DNA from 2 places in the Mesorhizobium sp. M1399 genome. Region 2 is predicted to be linked to the other one. Evidence: predicted binding sites of a transcription regulator. Region 2 holds the regulator's gene; the other holds the start of a gene.
What was found. Region 2 encodes PhoB, which activates phosphate uptake and scavenging genes when phosphate is short. Its sites were predicted from a motif close to TGTCATNNANCTGTCAT; they were not measured.
Positions count from the first base shown of each region.

Region 1: a site for PhoB is predicted at 3,516-3,532, ahead of NKH05_RS10845 (LTA synthase family protein). Genes of this name have one in related genera too.

Region 1 is NZ_JAMYKZ010000005.1:303,783-308,753, forward strand. Features, by position in the region: gene NKH05_RS10840 (pilus assembly protein TadG-related protein) at 1-1,510, shown strand, start outside; gene NKH05_RS10845 (LTA synthase family protein) at 1,550-3,475, opposite strand; gene fabD (ACP S-malonyltransferase) at 3,722-4,687, shown strand; gene fabG (3-oxoacyl-[acyl-carrier-protein] reductase) at 4,748-4,971, shown strand, end outside.
Region 2 is NZ_JAMYKZ010000025.1:8,594-13,564, reverse strand. Features, by position in the region: gene NKH05_RS29340 (ROK family protein) at 1-533, shown strand, start outside; gene phoB (phosphate regulon transcriptional regulator PhoB) at 543-1,232, opposite strand; gene phoU (phosphate signaling complex protein PhoU) at 1,249-1,956, opposite strand; gene pstB (phosphate ABC transporter ATP-binding protein PstB) at 1,989-2,792, opposite strand; gene pstA (phosphate ABC transporter permease PstA) at 2,789-3,640, opposite strand; gene pstC (phosphate ABC transporter permease subunit PstC) at 3,644-4,630, opposite strand; gene pstS (phosphate ABC transporter substrate-binding protein PstS) at 4,690-4,971, opposite strand, start outside.

The DNA of each region.
Region 1 (4,971 bases), on a different contig from region 2:
CAACTTTGCCCTGATGCTGGCGTTCGGGTTGCCTGCGGTTCTGACGGCCGTCGCCTTTGCCGTGGACGTGTCCACCTTGATGAGGGCCAAGGTCAGCTTGCAGAACGCGCTCGATGCCGCGAACCTTGCATCTTCGCATCTCGGCGACATCGAGGCCACGCGCAAGGACGTGTTCGACCGCTATTTCCAGACCAATGTCGCCGGCCACAGCGAGTTGAGGAACGCCGAAGCGACGCTTACCGTCGAAAGGGGCCTCAATTACATCCAGACAAAGGCTGTCGCCGCGGCGGACGTCAACTTGAACTTCGCTTTCCTGTTCGGCAACGACAAGCGCATCACGGTCGATGCTGGCGCCGTCGAATCGACCAATCAGCTCGAAGTCGTACTGGTGCTCGACAATACCGGGTCGATGGCCAGCAACGATCGCATCGGCGCATTGCGGACGGCGGCGACGGGCTTGATCGATATGCTCGAAGCCGCGAAGTCGCCGACACGCAGCGTACGTGTCGCAGTGGTGCCGTTCGTCACCGCGGTCAACGTCAAGGGCGAGGACTACGATCCGTCCTGGATCGACATGGCCGGCAAATCGCCGAACAATGGCGCCAATTTCCCCTTGGTCGGCGGCAAGCGCATCACCCATATGGACCTGTTCAAGCAATTGGGCGTCGAATGGAGAGGCTGCGTCGAGGCGCGGCCCGGAACCAACAATGTTTCCGACATTTCGCCCGACCAAAACAAACCGGACACCCTGTTCGTACCTTATTTCGCGCCGGACGATCCAGGTAACGCCAAAAATCCGAACAGCTCCTATGGCAATTCGGCGACCGGCTACAATAATTCCTATCTCGACGATACGGTTATCACCCTGCTTCCCGGCCTCACCGGCGACATCGCGAAGTACAGTGTTTCGACGATGAAGCTGATCAACGACAAGAAAGGCCCCCTGACCATCGGCCCAAACCGGGCCTGTCCGACGCCGATAGTGCCGCTGACCGACGATTTCGACAAATTGCGTAAGGCCGTCAGTGAGATGATCGAATGGAACGGCTCGGGGACCAATGTTTCGGAAGGGTTGTCATGGGGGATGCGGGTACTCTCGCCGGAACCGCCCTACAGTGACGGCGCGCCGTTCAGGGCGTCAGGCACGACCAAAACGGTGCTGCTGCTCACCGACGGCGAAAATGTTGTCTATGGCGCGAAGGATACGCCACAGAAGTCGGACTATGGTTCTTACGGGTTCCTGGCTTCGGGTCGGTTCGGATCCAGCGACCAGACCGCGGCCGCGCGCAATGTCGACGACTGGACAACCAATGTCTGCAACACGTTGAAGAAACAGGACGTGCAGATCTTCACAGTACTGCTGCAGGCCGACACCGCAGCCAACCGCAAGCTCTACGAGGCCTGCGCGTCGTCGCCGTCGGATTATTACCCGACCAACGACGTCAGTCAGCTCGAAAGCGTCTTCCTGAAAATCGGAAGCTCGATTTCGCAACTGCACTTGACGAACTGAACGACGTCAGTCGCCCAACGGCCGTTCCGCCGCCGTTGCTCAACTCGTGTGCGCAGCCACTTTGCCTGTGGTTTCGGGGAAGAAGTCGGGCGCCGCATGGCGCTTGCCGAACATCATGTCGTACTGCAGCAGACGGAAGTCGCGGATTGCCGGGTCGATCTCTTTCTGACGCGACCAATCGGGGGTGGCGTCGCCCGCCGGTGCCAACAGCAAATTGCGGTCGATGACGCGGTAGTGCTCCCGCAACTGGCCGAGGAAGCCGGTATAATAGGGATGACTGATGCCGGCAGTCTTCAGGATATGGTAGGGCAGGAAGGCTGGGCTGACGGCGCCGAGATCCTCGGCCGGGCCGCTGCGGTTCGACCAGACGATCAGCGGCGTCTGGTGATGCAGCAGCATCTGGTCGGCCGCCTCCTTGCGCGGCGCGACATTGTCCTTCATGAAACCGGTCTCGACGTAGACCGGCCCAAGCGGCGGCAGATGGTCGCCGAAGAAGGCGATGACCGTCGGCCGCTGGCGTTTCTTCGCCCATTCGATCAGCCGCTCGAGGCCGCGGTCCGCGTCGGAAGAGCCTTCGGCGTAGCTCAACAGCGATTCACGCGCCCATTGGCTGATCGGCGCCTGCACCTTATGGGTCGGATTGTTATAGCGATACGGCTCATACGGCCCGTGGTTCTGCAGGCTGACGGCGAAAAAGAACACCGGCTCGGCGCTGGTATCGGCCTCGTGGATGATCTCGTCGGTCATCGCCGCGTCCGACGCGAGCGGTCCGCGTTTTTGCATGGGCGGCAACGTCTCCTCGGACTTGAAGTCGTTGAAGCCGAAATCGGCATAGACGGCTCCCCGGTTCCAGAACCAGTTGGTGCCGGGGTGGATGGCGCGTGCCCGATAGCCCTGACTTTTCAGGAAGGTCGCCAGTGACGGGGTCGGTGTCCGCACATATTGCTGGTAAGGAATACTGCCCGCCGGCAGGAAGGCGTTGGAAAAGCCGGTCAGGGCCTCGAACTCGATGTTGGCCGTCATGCCGCCGAATTCGGGCGAGAACATGTAGCCCGTGCGCAGTGCCCGCACATTGGGGATAGGGTCGGGCGTGATGGTGACGCCGGGCAGCTTGGTCGGATCCCAGAAGGATTCGCTCATGACGACGATGATGTCGGGCTTCTCGGCGGGTACCGAGACCGTCACCTGCGGTTTGCCGATCGCTTCGATCGCCTTGCCGGAATAGCCGGGCGGCGCCGAGACATGGGCCATCGGGACGTTCAGCGCGAATGCGAGCGCAAAACCGTTCGAGGCATAGTTTTCCTTCTGGTCCCACATGATCGGGATGATCTGCAGCCGGTCGCGCGTCCATGAGAAAGTGGCATAGTCCATGATGGAGACGAAGAAGGCGATCAGCGGCACTGTCAGCGTCAGCCGGGCAAGGCGGCCCTTGTGGCTGAGCGCCGGAACGCGGCGGCGCCATAGCCGCCAGCCATAGACGAGAAGCGACAGCCCGCCGACGATGCCGATCGCCAGGGCAATGGCGGTTCCCGGGCGATCGCGTACCAGGAGCGGCATCAGCGCCACGATCTGCCGAGAATAGAGGAAATCGGTCGGATAGAGCGGATCGCCGAGATAGAGCGACTTCTGGTGGCCGACGAACGCCAGCGACAACGTCAGCGGCGCGAGGATCATCAGGCTCTGATGGCTGCGGCCGAGCACGGCGTCGAGCCCTATGAGGATCAACGCAAAAATGATGATTGTGGTCCAGCCGGGTTTGAAGGGCTGCAGAAAGAAGTCGATGGTGCCGGCAAAGTTGCCGCGCACGATCAATTCGATAGCGAACACCAGGATGGCCGCGGCCAACAGGCTGATGAAGCCATAGCGGATGACAGGCCATTTGCGCCCTGGCAGATAGCCGGTGGCCGGATCGCCTTCGAGAAACTGTGGCGCGGCCTCGGCTGCGCTCTTCTTGGTCTTTGCCACTGCAATAGTTCCCCGGCCCGCAACAAAAGCGTCACTCGACTGTCATCGAACTGTCACGCAAAGCTAGCGCCTGTGGCGGAAATAAGAAGAGCCAGCAAACAAATCGTGAGCGGTTTTCATCATGAGTGATCGCCAAAAAGCCTGCCGAAACAGGCACTCGGCCGACGTTGCGCGGTCAAGGTTGGACTTGACTTGGCCGCACGCCTTGCGTCACAGGCAACGAGAACCAGCAGCTGGGAGCCGCCGATGGCCATCGCATTCACCTTTCCGGGGCAGGGCAGCCAGGCTGTCGGCATGGGCAAGGACCTTGCCGATACCTTTGTTGAATCGCGGCGGATCTTCGAGGAAGTCGATGATGCGCTCGGCGAAAATCTATCGAAGCTTATCTGGGAAGGCCCGGAAGAGACGCTGACGCTGACCGCCAATGCCCAGCCGGCGCTGATGGCGGTGTCGCTTGCCGCAATCCGGGCGTTGGAGGCGCGCGGCTTCTCCCTGAAAGGCAAGGTCACCTATGTCGCCGGCCACTCGCTTGGCGAATATTCGGCACTTGCGGCCGCCGGTTTCGTTTCGGTCGCCGACGCCGCCCGGCTGTTGCGCATCCGGGGTAACGCCATGCAGGCGGCGGTACCGGCCGGCGAGGGCGCCATGGCGGCGATCATCGGGCTGGAACAAGCCGACGTCGAAGCCGCCTGCGCAGAGGCTGCCCAAGGCGCGGCCAAAGATCCCGCGCAAGCCTTGGTTTGCCAGATCGCCAATGATAATGGCGGCGGCCAGTTGGTAATCTCCGGCGCCAGGTCGGCGGTCGAACTGGCGGCGAAGCTATGCACGAAGAAGGGCGCCAAGCGGGCGCTCATGCTGCAGGTTTCGGCGCCCTTCCATTCGGCATTGATGAAGCCGGCGGCCGAGATCATGCGGGAGGCACTGGCCGCCGTGACGAAGAGTGCACCGGCCGTGCCGCTGGTCTCCAATGTTACGGTGACCCCGACGAGCGATCCCGACGAGATCGCCCGCCGCCTCGTCGAACAGGTGATCGGGCGCGTGCGCTGGCGCGAAACGGTGGAGTGGTTCGGCGCGAATGGCGTTGCGACGCTATATGAAGTAGGCGCCGGCAAGGTTCTGTCGGGGCTGGCGCGGCGCATTAACCGCGATATTGCCACCAGTGCAATCGGATCCGCGGCGGATGTCGAGGCGGCGCTGGCGGCGCTTGCATAATCAACTGGCGATTTGACCCCGCTCCGTGCGAAGGGTGTTCGCTCAGATCAGGAGACAAAAATGTTCGAATTGACCGGCCGCAAGGCGCTCGTCACCGGCGCATCGGGGGGCATCGGCGAGGCGATCGCCCGCGTGCTGCATGGCCAGGGCGCCATCGTCGGCCTGCACGGCACGCGTATCGAGAAACTGGAGGCGCTGGCCGCCGAACTGGGCGACCGGGTCAAGCTGTTTCCGGCCAATCTTTCCAATCGCGACGAGGTCAAGGCGCTTGGCCAGAAGGCGGA
Region 2 (4,971 bases):
CGCATTCCTCGGGCGGCGAGTTTGGCCACATGATCCATCGTCCGGGCGGCGCGCTCTGCCGTTGCGGGCGGCGCGGCTGCATCGAGGCCTATGCCGGCAATTACGCCATCTGGCGCAACGCCACGCAGATGAGCGAAGACAGCCAACCGGTCGCCGACGTCAGCGACGCCGACATGCGCGCGCTGGCGGTTCGGGCGCGCGAGAAGGACGGGCCGGAACGCGAAGCCTACCGCAAGGCCGGCGAAGCGCTGGGTTTCGGTCTCGGCTCGCTGTTCGCGCTGATCGATCCGGCACCGGTCGCAATGGTCGGCGCCAGTGCCGCCGCCTTTGATCTGATCGAGCCGGCCTTGCGGAAGGCCATCGCCCAGACCGCCGGCGGCCAGCATTCGGGCTCGATCTCCTTCGATACCGAGCCGAACGAATTGCCGCTGATCCGCGAAGGCTGTGCAATGCGGGCGTTAAGCTTCGTCGACCAGCAGATTTTCGCGCCGGGCGCGCAAATGAGGCCCGGCGTCAGAAAGAACGTAGCCTGACTGGGCGGGTCAATCTTCCCTGATCGCGTAGCCGGCACCGCGGATGGTGCGGATGACATCAGGCATGCGGCCGTTGTTGACGGCTTTGCGCAGCCGCCCGACATGCACGTCGACGGTGCGTTCGTCGATATAGATCGTCTCGCCCCAGACATTATCGAGTAACTGGCTGCGCGAGAAGACGCGGCCCGGATGCCGCATCATGAATTCGAGCAACCGGAATTCGGTCGGCCCGAGCCGGATCTCGGTCTTCTTGCGATACACCCTGTGCGATTCGCGATCGAGCACGATGTCGCCGACCTTCAGCACGCTGGACAGCACTTCCGGCTTGGCGCGGCGCAGCAGCGCCTTGACCCTGGCCATGAATTCCGGTGTCGAAAACGGTTTGACCAGATAGTCGTCGGCGCCGGTCGAAAGACCGCGTACCCGGTCGCTCTCCTCGCCGCGCGCGGTCAGCATGATGATCGGCAGCCGTTCGGTTTCGGGGCGCACCCGCAACCGGCGGCAGAGCTCGATGCCGGAAACCGCTGGTATCATCCAGTCGAGCACCAGAAGATCGGGCACATTCTCCTGCAAACGGATCTCGGCTTCGTCGCCGCGTGTCACCACCTCGACCTGGTAGCCTTCGGATTCGAGATTGTAGCGGAGCAGCACACCCAACGGCTCCTCGTCCTCCACCACCATTATGCGTGGTGCGATCATCGGCTGGGCACCCCCATCATGTCGCCGGTGCGGACATTGTCGTTTCGTCTTGCTTCGGACGATTGACCGGCAATTGCTCGCCGGTCAGCACATAATACGCATTTTCGGCGATGTTGGTGACATGGTCGCCGATCCGCTCCAGATTCTTGGCGCAGAACAGCAGATGCGTGCAAGCGGTGATGTTGCGCGGGTCTTCCATCATGTAGGTCAACAGTTCGCGGAACACCGACGTATATTTGACGTCGATGCGCTCGTCGGCGGCGCGTAGCTTGGCCAACGCGGCCGCATCGCCTGCAGCATACTCCTCGATGACGCCCTGCACCTGGATGAGCACCAGCTGCGCCATCGCATCGATGGAATGCGATAGGTCGCGCGGTGTGACGCTAAGGCCGACCGCACTCACACGCTTGGCGATATTCTTGGCAAGGTCGCCGATGCGTTCGAGATCGCCGGCCATGCGGATCGCCCCGACGACATGGCGCAGATCGTGGGCCATCGGCTGGCGCTTGGCGATCAGGGTGATGGCGCGGTCGTCCAGTTCGCGTTGACGCGCATCCATGATGGCATCGTCGGAAACGACGCGTTGCGCCAGCACGTTGTCAGAATTCAACAGGGCCTTGGTCGCCCCGCCGACCATCGAACCGGCGAGGTCGGCCATGTCGCGGATCAGCTTGCTGATCTGCTCGAGATCCTCGTCGAAAGAAGCGACTGTGTGTTCGCCCATGGTCCTGTCCTCATATGCGTGATCGGAACGGCTCAGCCGAAGCGGCCGGTGATGTAATCCTGCGTGCGCTTCTCGCGGGGCGACGTGAAGATCTTCTCGGTCCGGTCGAACTCTACCAGTTCACCCAGATACATGAAGGCGGTCTGGCGCGATACGCGCGCCGCCTGCTGCATGTTGTGGGTGACGATGACGATCGTGTAGTCGGCTTGCAATTCGTCGATCAGTTCCTCGATCTTGGCGGTCGACAGCGGGTCGAGTGCCGAAGCCGGCTCGTCGAGCAGAATGACTTCCGGCTTCACCGCCACGGTGCGGGCAATACAAAGCCGCTGCTGCTGGCCGCCTGACAGGCTCAAGCCGCTGGCGTTGAGCTTGTCCTTGACCTCGCCCCACAGCGCGGCCCGCTTCAACGCTTGTTCGACGCGGCCGTCCATTTCGGACTTGCCCAGATTCTCATAAAGCCTGACGCCGAAGGCGATGTTCTCGTAGATCGACATCGGGAACGGCGTCGGCTTCTGGAACACCATGCCGATCTTGGTCCTCAGGAGATTGAGGTCCTGCGAGCGGTCGAGAATGTTCTTGCCGTCGAGCAGCACCTGGCCCTCGGCTGTCTGCTTCGGGTAGAGTTCGTAGATGCGGTTGAACACACGCAGCAGCGTCGATTTCCCGCAGCCCGAAGGGCCGATGAAGGCAGTGACGCTGCGCTCGGGCAGCGACAAGGTGATGTCCTTCAACGCCTTGCTCTGGCCGTAGTAGAAGTTGAGGTTCTTGACCTCGATCTTCGTCTTCTCGGCGACCGTCTCGGTCATCGTCATGTCCGCGGACAACATCTGTGTCATCTGTCCTCTCTGCGTCCGGTAAGGCTGCGGGCGAGGATGCTCAAGCCCAGAACCGTCAGGGTGATTATGAGTGCGCCGCTCCACGCCAGTTGCTGCCATTCCTCGTAAGGGCTGAGAGCGAACTGGAAGATGGTCACCGGCAGGCTGGCCATCGGCGCGTTGATATTGCTGCTCCAGAACTGGTTGTTGAGCGCGGTGAAGAGCAGCGGCGCCGTCTCGCCGGAAATGCGTGCTATCGCCAGCAATATGCCGGTGACGATGCCGGACAATGCGGCGCGGTAGGCGACCGAACGGATCACCACCCAGCGCGGCGCGCCGATCGCGGCGCCGGCTTCACGCAACGCGTTCGGCACCAGGTTGAGCATGTCTTCAGTGGTGCGCACGACCACCGGAATGACCAGGATGGCAAGCGCAACGGCGCCGGCTATGGCCGAGAAATGCCCCATTGGCCGCACCATCAACTCATAGACGAACAAGCCGATGATGATCGACGGCGCCGACAACAGGATGTCGTTGATGAAGCGCACGACGGTGGTGATGCGCGAGAAACGCCCATATTCGGCCATGTAGGTTCCCGCCAGCACGCCGATCGGCGTGCCGACGACAACGGCGATGATCGTCATCAGCAGGCTGCCCGCGATTGCATTGAGCAGGCCGCCGGCCTCGCCTGGCGGTGGCGTCATCTCGGTGAAGACCGCGAACGAAAGCCCGGCTGTGCCCTTATAGACCAGTGCACCGAGAATGAGCGCCAGCCAGGCAAGCCCGATGCCGGCGGCGACGACGCAAAGCGCCATCATCACCGAATTTCTGGCTTTGCGGCGGCTGTGGAGCGATGAGGATGTCGACATCGGTCAGGCTCCCGTACGGGCGTCGATCCGCATCAGCATATAGCGGGCGGCGGCAAGGATCAGGAAAGTGATGACGAACAGGATCAGGCCGAGCGAAACCAGGGAAGAGGTGTAGAGATCGCCGTCGGCCTCGGTGAATTCATTGGCGATGGTCGCCGAGATGGTCGTGCCCGGCGCGAACAGGGAGGCGCTGATGCGGTGGGCGTTGCCGATGACGAAGGTCACCGCCATGGTTTCGCCGAGCGCGCGGCCGAGGCCAAGCATGACGCCGCCCATGATACCGATGCGGGTATAGGGAATGACCACGCGCCGGGTCACTTCCCAGGTCGTGCAACCGATGCCGTAGGCCGATTCCTTCAGCACCGCCGGCACCGTATCGAAGACGTCCTTGGTGATCGAGGTGATGAAGGGCAGCACCATGATGGCGAGGATCAGCGCCGAGGTCAGAAGGCCGATGCCGTAAGGAGGGCCGGCGAAAAGGCTGGATAGTCCCGGCACGCCGTGGAAGATGTTGATGATGAAGGGCTGTATCGTCGTCTGCAGGAACGGCGCGAACACGAACAGGCCCCAGATGCCGTAGATGATCGAGGGAATGCCGGCCAACAGCTCGACCGCTATGCCGATCGGGCGCCTGAGCGGGCGCGGGCAGAGTTCGGTGAGAAACACGGCAATGCCGATGCCGATCGGAACCGCGATCAGGATGGCGATGGCCGCCGTGACCAGCGTGCCGTAGATCGGCGCCAGCGCGCCAAATTTTTCCGTTACCGGATTCCAGCTTTCAGTCGTCAGGAAAGAGAACCCGAAGGACGACAGGGCCTGCCATGAGCCGGCAAACAGCGAGATTGCGACACCACCGAGGATGACCAGCACAAGAATTGCGGAAGCGCGGGTGAGTCCGCGGAATATGGCGTCTGTGAGCGCGAAGCGCCGCACCGTAGCTTCCCTGGCCCGGGCTGCAGATGATAGCATGGCATCGGAAGCGATGGTCATTGGGTCCTCGCGATTGAAGGCAACAGGGAGGGCGCCGTCGACGCCCTCCCTGGAGGAGATTACATAGCCGAGTAGAGCGGCTTGCCGTCGCTGCCGACGACTTCCTTGGCCCACATGGCCTTGACGCTCTCGACCACCTTGTCGGGCATCGGAACGTAGTCCAGCTCGCCGGCCATCTCGTCGCCCTTGTCGTATGCCCAGGCGAAGAATTTGAGCGCTTCGCCGGTGGTCGCCGCGTCGTCCGGCTTCTTGTACAGGAGGATCCACGTCGCCGCCGTCATTGGCCAGGACTCGGCGCCCGGCTCGTTGGCGAGGATGACGCCATAGCCCGGCTGCGAGCT